One region of the Cellulomonas fengjieae genome, then DNA from elsewhere that is predicted to be linked to it. Evidence: riboswitches for the same ligand, from Rfam matches in the RefSeq annotation. Region 1 holds a riboswitch; the other holds the start of a gene.
The links. Region 1 has a riboswitch for thiamine pyrophosphate ahead of KG102_RS11340 (YkoF family thiamine/hydroxymethylpyrimidine-binding protein). Riboswitches for the same ligand answer to the same signal wherever they lie in the genome.
Positions count from the first base shown of each region.

Region 2: it holds a riboswitch for thiamine pyrophosphate, as region 1 does, so the genes downstream of both, KG102_RS16910 (thiamine ABC transporter substrate-binding protein) here and KG102_RS11340 (YkoF family thiamine/hydroxymethylpyrimidine-binding protein) in region 1, are expected to answer to the same signal.

Region 1 covers NZ_CP074404.1:2,448,426-2,454,214, reverse strand. Annotated here, with positions in the region: gene KG102_RS11350 (ABC transporter ATP-binding protein) at 1-863, opposite strand, end outside; gene KG102_RS11345 (ECF transporter S component) at 860-1,465, opposite strand; gene KG102_RS11340 (YkoF family thiamine/hydroxymethylpyrimidine-binding protein) at 1,462-2,079, opposite strand; TPP riboswitch at 2,210-2,327, opposite strand; gene KG102_RS11335 (hypothetical protein) at 2,430-4,181, shown strand; gene KG102_RS11330 (hypothetical protein) at 4,168-4,371, opposite strand; gene KG102_RS11325 (MarR family winged helix-turn-helix transcriptional regulator) at 4,428-4,865, shown strand; gene KG102_RS11320 (VOC family protein) at 4,852-5,220, opposite strand; gene KG102_RS11315 (LLM class F420-dependent oxidoreductase) at 5,326-5,789, shown strand, end outside.
Region 2 covers NZ_CP074404.1:3,631,017-3,636,805, forward strand. Annotated here, with positions in the region: gene KG102_RS16905 (ABC transporter permease) at 1-1,381, opposite strand, end outside; gene KG102_RS16910 (thiamine ABC transporter substrate-binding protein) at 1,389-2,408, opposite strand; TPP riboswitch at 2,485-2,601, opposite strand; gene KG102_RS16915 (DUF4235 domain-containing protein) at 2,689-2,949, shown strand; gene KG102_RS16920 (phytoene desaturase family protein) at 2,954-4,402, opposite strand; gene mnhG (monovalent cation/H(+) antiporter subunit G) at 4,419-4,820, opposite strand; gene KG102_RS16930 (monovalent cation/H+ antiporter complex subunit F) at 4,817-5,227, opposite strand; gene KG102_RS16935 (Na+/H+ antiporter subunit E) at 5,224-5,775, opposite strand; gene KG102_RS16940 (Na+/H+ antiporter subunit D) at 5,772-5,789, opposite strand, start outside.

The sequences.
Region 1 (5,789 bases):
CGACCGTCCCGCCGGACGCGCAGCGCGCGGGCGCTCAGCACGGTCGGGCCCGCGGGTGCCCTCGGAGTGGCCGTGACCGTGAGGTCGCCGATCCGGTCGACCCCCGCCGCGACCAGCTCGGCCGAGAGGGGGAGCCAGGTGCCCAGGCGCGCCAGCGCGGGCGCGTCCTCGTGCAGCACCTGGAGCGTCGGGCCGGTGGCGCGCACCCGGCCGTCCGGGTCGAGCACCAGGACCCGACCGGGCAGCTGCCCGAGCTCGTCGAGCCGGTGCTCCACCAGGACCGCCGACCGGCCCGAGCCCGCTGCTGCCCGGACCGCCCCCGCGACGGCGCGCGCCGCCGCGGGGTCCAGCAGGGCGGTCGGCTCGTCGAGGAGCAGCACCTTCGGGTCGGCCACCAGCGCGGCGGCGAGGGCGACGCGCTGGCCCTCGCCGCCCGAGAGCTCGGCGGTCCGGCGGTCCCGCAGGTGCGCGGCGCCGACCGCGGACAGGGTGCGGTCGACGGCCGGGCCGATGAGCGCCGGGTCGACCCCGCGGTTCTCGAGTGCGAACGCGACCTCGTCGAGGACGGTCGGCAGGCAGAGCTGGTCGGTCGGGTCCTGGGTGAGGGTCGCGACGTGCCGGGCCAGGTCCGCGGTCGGGGTCGTCGTGGCGTCCAGCCCGGCCACCCGGACGCGACCGGTGACGTGCGCGTCGACGACCTGCGGCACGATGCCTGCCAGCACGCGCAGGAGCGTGCTCTTGCCCGCGCCGGACCCGGCCAGCACCAGCACCTGCTCGCCCGGCGGGACGTCCAGGTCGACATCGCGGAGCACCGGCGCGACGCCGCCCGGGAACGTGACACCCAGACCGCGGACCTCGATCACGGCACAGGCGCCGGCGTCGCGGGGTCCTGGCGGCGGGCCCGGCCGAGCGCCGTGTTGTCCAGCACACCGGTGCGCGCGAGCGCGTCGCCGATCACCTTGGCCGCGATGCCGCACAGCAGGATGCCGCTGGCCACCTGCAGGCCCAGCCGCCAGGCGAACCAGTCCTGGGTGAGCCAGCCGAAGCGCACCATGCCGAGCACGGTGCTGGCCAGCCCGGCGAGCGCGCCCGACAGCACGAAGACGGACCAGTCGTACCGGCGGTACCGGGTCAGGGCGAACCCGAGCTCGGCGCCCGCACCCTGCACGAGGCCGACGACCAGCAGCATGGGACCGACCGGCGAGGCGAGGAAGGCCACCTCCACCAGGGCGGCCACGAGCTCCACCACGATCCCGGCCCCCGGTCGCCGCACGATGTACAGCGCGAGCGGAGCGGCGACCATCCAGCCGCCGATGAGCACGTTCTGCGCGAGGTCACCGAACGGTCCCATCGCGATCTGCAGCGCGATCCACGCCTGCACGAGGGCCCAGTAGACGAAGCCGGAGACCACGGCGAGGACGGCCAGCAGGACGAGCTCGGACAGCGAGATCCGACGGCGGTTCACCGGGGGCCGCCCGAGGGCGAGTGCATCGAGACGGTGACGTGCGTGACGACGTGCCGGACGTGGCGCGCGGCCTCCAGCCACCCCGCCGCGACCGCGGTGAGGACGTCGGACAGGTCTCCGTCGAGGCGGGTGACGAAGTGCTCCGGGGAGGCCGTCGCCCGTGATCCGGCGGTACCGATGGCCTCCATGATCTGGGCCAGGTGGTCGGTCCCGCTGTCGTCCAGCGGGTAGAGGGCCCAGTGGGCGCTCGCCGACAGCCCGGTCGGTGGAAGCTCCGGCACGCCGACCGCGTCCAGCAGCACGTCGTCGGGCAGCTCGCAGGCCACCTCGCCCGGGCAGCCGCGGGACAGCAGCACGTGCGCGACGACGTGCCACCGGGTCCCGCCCGCGGCGGCGAGGGCCGCATGCACGTAGCGGATGACGTCCGCCTCCTCGCCGCGCACGAACGTCGAGACGTCGTCCGTGCGCACGTCGACACGCGTGGCGTCGGCGGCGGCGAGCGCGCTGGTGATCACCTCGACGTAGTCGTCGCAGTGCGGGTGCAGGGAGAAGCGTGCGCCGACGCCGAGGTCGGTCAGGCGTCGGACGGACTGGGGTCGGGTCTCGGTGCTCATCGGGTCCTCCGGTGTCGCGGCGGGACCCCCGGGCAGCCGCACGAGGTCACCTGCGGTGCGTCCCGGCCGCTCCGCCAGGAGGGCGCGCCGCGGCGCGACCTGCCCGGAGGACCGGCCGCCGGCACGCCGCCGACGACAGTGCCCTGCTCCCTACGCTGGTGTGAACCAGATCAGGTTCCACGGGTCTGCGGGTGGGACGTGGTGTCCGGCCGCACTCTCAGCGCTCCTGCGCTCCCCGGGGGCTTGTCGTCGTCGAACCTAGCCCGCGCGCCCCGGTGGGGGAACCCCCGGTCCGGGTGCTGGGCCCTCGTATGCTTGCCCGCCGACCGCCAGGAGGTAGTGCCGTGCCGATGCGCCGACGACGCGCCGGCCTCGCCGTCGCGTGCGTGACCCTGTTCGCGCTCGCGGGCTGCACCGACGACGCCTCGCCCGTCGAGCCCACACCGACCACCTCGGGCGCCAGCACCCCGACCCCCACGCCGACTCCCACGCCGACCGTCTCCGCCCAGGTCGGGGCACCGGCCGAGGCGGCCACGGTGATCGAGGCGGCCACCGCCGAGCAGGCCGCCCTGGACGTCTCCCGTGCCCTCTTCGTGACGGCTCCCGTGGTCGTCGTCGTGGGTGCGCAGGACGTCGCGGGCCAGCTCACCGCGGCATCCGCGGCGGTCGCGCTGGGCGCGCCGGTGCTGCTGACGAGCCCGGGCGGCGACCCGGCGCCCGTGCTGGCCGAGCTCGCGAGGCTCGACACGCGGGCCGTGCTCGCGGTCGGTGCGGTGACGCTGGTACCGCCGAGCCCGGTCGACGTCGTCCCCGTTCCCGCGGGCGCTGACGGCGACGTCCTGCGCGCGGCGACCGGGGCGACGTTCGGTCCCCCGACGGAGGTGCCAGCCGGGCAGGAGGTCGCGAGCGTTCGCGCCCTGGCCGCGCCCGGTCCGTCCGTGCTCGTCGTCGCGGGTGCGCCCGCTGTCGCGCAGCCGCCTGCCGCGCCCACTCCCGCGTCGACACCGTCGGCGAGCCGGTCGCCGGTCCCGGTCCTGCCCGCGACGGCCCCGCCGGAGCCGGTTGCCGGCACGGTGGCGCTGACCGGCGTCGGTGTGGACCCGCTCGCCGCGTTCGCGACGATCCGAGCCGCGGGTGTGCCCGTGCTCGACGTGCCCGGCGGTGACCCGCGCGCCACGACGGCCGGCGTGCAGGCCCTCGCCGCTGCTGCGCCGGAACACACCATCGCGCTCGGGTCCGCGTTCGGCCCGGCGGACCGGCTGGCCCGCCGGGTCGCCGCGGCGCGCACCGGCACGCTTTTGGGGGGCGGTGGCCAGCTCGTGTTCCCGCAGGTCCCGGGCGTCCCCGGCAAGAAGTACGTCGCCCTGTACGGCACCCCGGGATCCGGGGCGCTCGGCGTGCTGGGGGAGCAGGGGGTGCCGGAGACGCTGGCCAGGGCGGACGCCGTCGCGGCGCCGTACCGGGCCCTGACCACCGACGCCGTCGTGCCGGCCGTCGAGATCATCGCGACGATCGCGTCGGCCGGTCCCGGCGACGACGGCAACTACTCCCAGGAGCGGTCGGTCGAGCAGCTGCGCCCGCTGGTCGAGGCGGCCGGCGCGGCGGGCATGGCCGTCGTGCTGGACCTGCAGCCCGGGCGCACGGACTTCCTGACCCAGGCGCAGCAGTTCCAGGAGCTGCTCGCGCTGCCGTACGTCGGCCTCGCGCTCGACCCGGAGTGGCGCCTGGCGCCCGACCAGGTGCACCTGCGGCAGATCGGGTCCGTCGGCATCGACGAGGTCAACGCCGTCGTCGCCTGGCTCTCCGACTTCACAGCGCAGCGCGCGCTGCCGCAGAAGATGCTCGTGCTGCACCAGTTCTCCGGCCGGATGATCCAGGAGCGCGCACGGCTCGACACGTCACGCGACGAGATCGCGGTGGTCATCCACGTCGATGGTCAGGGGTCGCAGGAGGCCAAGGCGGGCACGTGGAACGCCCTGCGGGCGGATGCGCCGAGCGTGCACTGGGGCTGGAAGAACTTCTACGACGAGGACGTCCCGGTGCTCGACCCCGTGCAGACCTACCGGGTGCAGCCGGTGCCGGACCTGGTCACCTACCAGTAGCGGGGCGCTCGACCAGGAACGACCGGCCGTTCGCGTCGACCACCCGGTCGAACTGCTGCTGCAGCTCGGCGTCGCGGGCGCGCTCGTCGTCGGTGAGGTCCTTGCGGGGTCCGCGGATGTTGCCGACCTGCGCCGGTCCGAGGTAGGTGAGCCACCACTCGGTCATGTCGCGTCGGTGCTTCTTCGGCACGGCCCACCCCCACTCGTTCGTGCCCTCACTATATGCGCGCGAACTATCATCGGCGGATGGACGATCCGCTCGCCGTCGAGGCCCAGGTCTGCCTCACCGTGTCCGCCGCCGCGCGCAGCCTCGTCGCGTTCTACCGTCCGCTGCTCGAGCCGCTCGGCCTGACCCACCCCCAGTACCTGGCCATGCTCGCGCTCTGGCAGTACGAGCGGCTCTCGCTCAAGGACCTGGCGGCGCTGCTGCATCTCGAGCCCGCCACGGCGTCGCCGCTGGTCAAGCGCCTGGAGGCGATGGGCCTCGTCCGCCGCGAGAGGGCGAGCGGCGACGAGCGCGCGCTCGAGATCGTGGTCACCGAGGACGGCCGCTCGATGCGTGCGTCGGCGGTGGGCATCCCCGCGGCGATGGTGGCCGGGCTCGGCCTGAGCACCGAGCAGGTCGAGCAGATCCGCAGCGCGGCCCAGCTCCTGATCTCGGCGGCGACCCCTACCCGCGGTTGAGCTGCTGCACCGCCCACCGGTTTCCGTCGGGGTCCGCGAAGAACGTGAAGCGACCCCACGGGAACTCGACCACCGGCTCGGCCGCGACCCCGCGGCCGACCAGGTGCGCGTAGGCCGCGTCGGCGTCGTCGACCACCACCTGCAGGCCCTGCTGGGTGCCCGCCGGCATCGACGTCATGTCCACGTCGAGCACGATCGAGCACGCGGAGCCGGGTGGAGTCAGCTGGACGAACCGCAACGAGTCGTCGACCGGGATGTCGTGGTCGGCGACGAACCCCACCTGGTCCACGTAGAACGCCTTGGCCCGGTCGATGTCGGTCACGGGAACGGAGACGAGCTCGAGCCTCATGTCCATCGGTCACTCCTCACTGAGGTCGGGGTACCAGCATCGGACCCGAAGCGGTCAGATCCCGACCTCTTTCCGTCTGCCCGGTCGCGCGCTTCTCCGTAGTCTCGACCCATGACGCATCCCATCCGCATCGGAGTCCAGCTCCAGCCGCAGCACGCCGACTACCCCCAGATCCGCGACGCCGTGCGCCGGGCGGAGGACCTCGGCGTCGACGTCATCTTCAACTGGGACCACTTCTTCCCGCTCTCCGGTGACCCGGACGGAAAGCACTTCGAGTGCTGGACCATGCTCGGCGCCTGGGCGGAGCAGACCAGCCGCGTGCAGATCGGCGCGCTGGTGAGCTGCAACTCGTACCGCAACCCGGAGCTCCTCGCGGACATGGCCCGCACGGTCGACCACATCAGCGGCGGTCGCCTGATCCTCGGGATCGGCGCGGGCTGGTTCGAGAAGGACTACGACCAGTTCGGCTACGAGTTCGGCACCGCGGGGTCCCGGATCGCCGACCTCGCGCAGGCGATGCCGCGGATCAAGGCGCGCTGGGCGGCCTCGAACCCGGCGCCGACGCGTGACATCCC
Region 2 (5,789 bases), 1.2 Mb from region 1:
GGACCACGAGGGGCACGGCGACGACGGCCTGCGCGACGGGCACGAGCACCCCGCTGGTCCGCAGGTCGACCGGGAGCCCGAACGGGTGGTTCATGGACAGCAGGAACCCGAACCCCACGGTCACGGCGGAGACGCCGAGCGGCAGCATGAACAGCGCGTCGAGGCCGGCCACCGCGCGCCGGCCGATCCGTCGGCGCGGCCGTCGGGACACCACGAGGGCGACCAGGCCTCCGACGACCAGCGCGATGACCGTGGCGTCCAGCGCGATCCGCAGCGAGTTGAGCGTGGCCTGCCACACGGTGACCGTGAGGGCGCCACCGGTGCTGCCCAGGGCGGTGTAGTGGTCCAGACCCCAGCCGTCGCCGGTCCGCAGCGACCGGACCACCAGGTTGACCAGCGGCAGCGCGAGCAGCACGACCACCAGGGCGGTCACCGCCGTGGCGGCGAGGCTCAGCACGTGCCCGTCGCCCGGCGGCATCCCCGCGGGTCGGCGCAGCCGCAGCGGTCGCACCGAGGCCGACGGGAGCGTGAGGGCCAGCGCCCGCTCGCGACGGCTGCGTGCGCGCGCGGCGACGGTCAGCGCCCCGGCGACGACGACGAGCTGCACGACGGACAGCACGGCGGCGGCGCGCAGGTCGAGGAACTGCGTGGTCTGCACCCAGATCTCGGTCTCGATGGTGCCGAACTGCAGGCCGCCGAGCACCAGCACGGTGCCGAACGCGGTGGCGCAGTAGAGGAACGCGAGCGACGCGGCGGACGTGATCGCCGGGGCGAGCGACGGCAGCGTCACGGTGCGGAACGCCCGCCACGGTGACGCCCCGAGCGCCCGCGCCGCCTGCTCCGCCCGGGGGTCCAGCCGCTCCCACAGACCCCCGACCGCCCGCACCACGACCGCGTAGTTGAAGAACACGAGGGCGGCGACGATGGCGGCGAACGTGCCGTCCAGCTGCAGGAAACCGAGGGGTCCCCCGCTGACGAGCAGGGAGCGGAACGCGACGCCGACCACGACCGTCGGCAGCACGAACGGCACCGTGACCAGGGCCCGCAGGAACGTGCGCCCCCGGAAGGAGTGCCGGTAGAGGACGTACGCCCCCGGCACCCCGAGCAGCACGCTGAGCAGCGTGCCGAGGGTCGCCTGCGCGAGCGTCAGGCCGATGATCCGCCAGGTCCGGGGTCGAGAGAACACGTCGGCGAACCCGCCGAGGTCCAGGTGCCCGTCGGCCACGAACCCCGTCGAGACCATCGCGACCACGGGCCAGGCGAAGAACACCCCGAGGAAGGCGAGCGGCAGGGCGACCGCGGCCACCCAGAAGGCGACGACGCGCGACCGGCCCGACGACACCGCGGGGGTGACGTCGGGCCGGACGAGCGTGTCGGTCATGTCGGGGTCAGCCGATCACTGTGTCGGACCAGGCCGTCAGCCAGGCCTCGCGGTTGGCGGAGATCTGCGCGGGGTCCACCTCGAACGGGTCGGCGGCCAGCGGGGCGAACGCGGCCCACTCCTCGGGCAGCGCCGCGGTCGGGCTCACCGGGTACATGTACATGGACCCGGGGATGTCCTCCTGGACCTCGTCGGACAGCAGGAAGTCGAGCAGCTCCTGCGCACCGTCGGCGTTGGCCGCGCCGTCGAGCACGCCCGCGTACTCGGTCTGCCGGAAGCAGGTGTCCAGCAGGGCGCCCGTCGTCGGCTCGGTGCCACCCTCCGGCACGGTGTACGGGGGCGAGGACGCGTACGAGACCACGAGCGGGCGCGGGCCGGCGGCCCCGCCGCCCGAGAAGTCGGTGTAGTAGGCGTCGGACCAGCCGTCGGCCACCTTCAGGCCGTTGGCCTTCAGGGCGGTCCAGTAGTCCTGCCAGCCGTCCTCGCCGAACGCCCCGATGGTGGCCAGCAGGAACGACAGGCCGGGCGACGACGTCACCGCGTTGGGCACGACGAGCAGGTCCTTGTACTGCGGCAGGGCCAGGTCCTGGAGGGTCACCGGCTCGGCGAGGCCCTTCGCGGCGAACCACGCGTGGTCCACGTTGATGCACACGTCCCCGTAGTCGACCGGTACGAGCGCACCCTCGAAGGCGTCCGGGGTGCTGGTCGGCGCGACCACGCCCTCCTGGACCGCGCGGGAGGCGAACGAGTTGTCGATGCCGAACACGAGGTCCCCCAGCGGGGCGTCCTTGGTCAGCACGAGCTGGTTGACCAGCGCCCCGCCGTCGCCGGGCTGCACGACGTCGACCGTCAGCCCGCTCTGCTCCTCGAACGCGTCGAGGATGCCGTCCGAGAGCGCGAACGAGTCGTGCGTGACCAGCGTGACGGTTCCGGCGGACCCGCTGGGCGCCGGTCCCGACCCCACGGCCGAGCAGCCTGCCAGCGCGACGACGCCGGCGAGTGCGATGAGCGAGCGGATCCTCGCCATGGTGATGCTCCTCCTCGATCGAGAAAGGAGGGGGTCGTCGTCGATGCAGCAGGCGACCGCCCGACAACATCGACGAGGACTGAGAAGCCCGACTCCCTACGCCGGTATCAACCGGATCAGGTTCGAGGGTCTGCGGTGGTCCGCACTCTCAGCGTCCAGACCCGTGTGGTCCGACGCTCCCCTGTCGTTCGCCGTGATCCTACGCCGCCGGTCGGGCGGCGGGGACGCTCGCGCCGCACTACGGTCGTGTCAGACCCACACCCCACCTGGAGGTTCACCCGTGGACGACAAGCAGACCCAGTCGATGGTCGCCAAGGTCATCGGTACCGGCGCCGCGCTCGCCGCAGCATTCCTGGTGAACCAGGTGCTGAACCAGGCGTGGAAGGCCAAGACGGGCCACAAGCCGCCGCGTGCCGACGACCCGGGCGACGCCGGGCTGTCCGAGATCGTCGCCGCTGCCGCCCTGACCGGGGCGCTGGTCAGCATGGCGCGGGTCCTCGCCACCCGCGGGACGGCCAAGTTCGCGGCGAAGACGAGCTGACCCCTCACGGCGCCAGGCTCGGCGTCGTGGTGATCCCGAACTCGCGCAGCACGCGCTTCGCCGCGTACCAGCCGCCCAGCCCGTGCACACCCGGGCCCGGCGGCGTGGATGCCGAGCACAGGTAGACCCCGTCCCGACCCGAGAAGTACGGGTCGAACCGCCACGTCGGGCGGGCGAACAGCTGGCGGATGCTCGCGCGACCGGCCGAGATGTCGCCGTCGACGTAGTTCTGGTTGTGCTCGCTGAGGCGGGCCGCGGGGGTGCAGCGGGAGGTCACGACGACGTCCCGGAAACCCGGGGCGAACCGCTCGATGTGCCGGGTCACCGCCTCGGTCACGTCGACGTCGGAGCCCGACGGCACGTGCGCGTAGGTCCACAGCGGCCGTCGGCCGTGCACCACGCGTCGCTCGTCCACCACCGCCGGGTCGCTGACCAGGGTCATGGGCAGCTCGGCGTGCCGGCCGCTCGCGACCGTGGCCTCTGCGCGGGCCATCTCGGCGCGGGTGCCGCCCACGTGCACGGTCCCGGCCCGCCCCACCTCCGGCACCGTCCACGGCACCGGACCGTCGAGCACGAAGTCGACCTTGGCGGCCGCGTCGCCGTACTCGAACGCCTCGAGCGCGGCTCGCGTGCGCGCGGGCAGCCGGTCGCCCAGCACCTCGACGAGGGTCCGCGGGGTGGTGTCGAAGACGTAGCAGTGAGCCACCGGGAGGTCGGCGTGCCCGCGGACCCGGTGGTCGGTGCGGATCGTCCCGCCGTGCGCCTCCAGGTCCTCGACCAGGGCGGCGGTCAGCGCGCCGGACCCGCCGCGCGGGATGGGCCAGCCGCCCTCCGCGTGCGCGAGCGTGCCGAGGAGCAGCGCGGTCCCGGCCGCGGCGAACGACGGCATCGGGCTGATGGCGTGCGCCGCGACGCCCGTGAGCAGGGCCGGGGCGACGTCGTCGAGGAACCGGCGGTCCCACGCGCGCGTGCCCTGCTCCAGGACCGCCAGCCCGAAGTGCGCCGCCCGGCGCGGGCTGACCGCGGGCACCGACCGCTTGTCCCCCAGCGCGAGGCGCACCACCGTGGACGGGTCGCCGCCGACCAGGGAGCGCCAGGCCGGGCCGTCGACGCCCAGCGCCTCCACCGTGCGGTCCAGGTCCCGGTACGCGATGCCTGCGCGCCCGCCCGGCAGGGGTTGCGCGTACGAGACGTCCGGCACCAGGAGCTCGACGCCGCGCGCGGGCAGGTCCAGCTCCCGGAAGAACGGGGACGCCCAGGCCATCGGGTGCACCGCCGAGCAGACGTCGTGCACCACTCCGTCGGCCAGCCCGAGGTCCAGCGTCCGCGCGCCGCCGCCGACCGTCGGCTCCGCCTCGAGCACGAGGACCCGCAGGTTCGCGCGGGCCAGCGTGACTGCCGCGGCCAGGCCGTTGGGCCCCGAGCCGACCACCACGACGTCCGGGCGGGTCATGTGCACCTCCAGAGCCTCAGTCTCGGGGGTCGTCGTCCTCCGGTCGACCGGTGTCGCGGACCTGCGCGTTCTCCTGGTCCCTAGTCAGCTCGTCGACCACCAGCAGGTCGCTGCGGACCTTGCCCGTGCGGTAGCCGGCCCGGCCCACCATGTGCGCCGCCACAGGCGCGGTGAGCATCTGGAACACGGCCACGAGCGCCAGCGCCCACACCGCGCCGCCGGAGCGCAGCCGCAGGGCCAGCCCGATCAGCACGAGGACGAGCCCGAGCACCTGCGGCTTGGTCCCCGCGTGCATGCGCGCCAGCAGGTCGGGGAACCGCAGCACCCCGACGCCCGCGGCGAAGGCGAGGAACGCCCCGCCGAGCAGGCACACCGACGAGGCGACGTCGGCGACGGTCGTCCACTGGTCCACGGTCATCGGACCTCCCCCTCCGCGCCGCCGCCGTGGTGCTCGTCGTTGCTCGTGCGCCGGCCCGACCGCCGGCTCTCCTCGGCGACCGTCTCGGACTCGATCCGCTCGGCCTCCATCGCCGCGATCTCCTCGCGGGTGAGCACGCGGCCCTCGCCCTCGGGCTCGACGGCGGCGAACCGGGCGATGGTCACCGAGCCGACGAAGCCGACGAGCGAGAGGACCACGAGGATCGGGACGACGTCCGCGCGCCGGTTGACGGCGGCGTACAGCGCGACCGCCGCGATCATCGTGGTCACGACGATGTCCAGGGCGATGGTCCGGTCGAGCATCGACGGACCCTTCTCCGCCCGGACGATCGCCAACAGGGCGCCGACGGTGAGCAGCACCCCGCAGATCACGACCACGACGTTCATCCACGCACCCCCAGGCCGGCCGCGGCCAGCTCCTCGTCGGACGCGAACGCGCGCAGCACCCGCTCCTCCTGGTCGAGCACGGCCTGGCGTGCGGCCTCGATGCCGCCGCTCTGCCGGACGTCGAGCACGTGCAGGTACAGCATGCCGGTCAGCCGGTGGGCCTCGACCACGAGCGAGCCCGGAACCAGCGACGCCAGCTCGGCGGTGAGGGTCAGGTAGAGGTCGGAGTGGCTGCGCAGCTGCACGCCGATCACGGCCCCGTGCGGCTCGTACCCCGGTCGCAGCGCGATCAGGCTGACCTCGAACGAGGCCCGCAGGACGTCGATGGCGAACCGGGAGACCAGCCGCAGCACGCCCCACGGCCGGAACGTCCCGTGGAAGTCGATCGGCGCCATCCGCAGCCCGGTGGTCACGACCAGCGCGATCACGACGCCGGACAGCAGGTTCCCGATCGACAGGTCGCCCCACAGCAGGACCCAGACCACGGTCAGCCAGATGACCGTCGCCCACTGGGTGCGCCATCGACGGCGGCGCGGGTGCAGGCTCATCCGTCCTCCGCCAC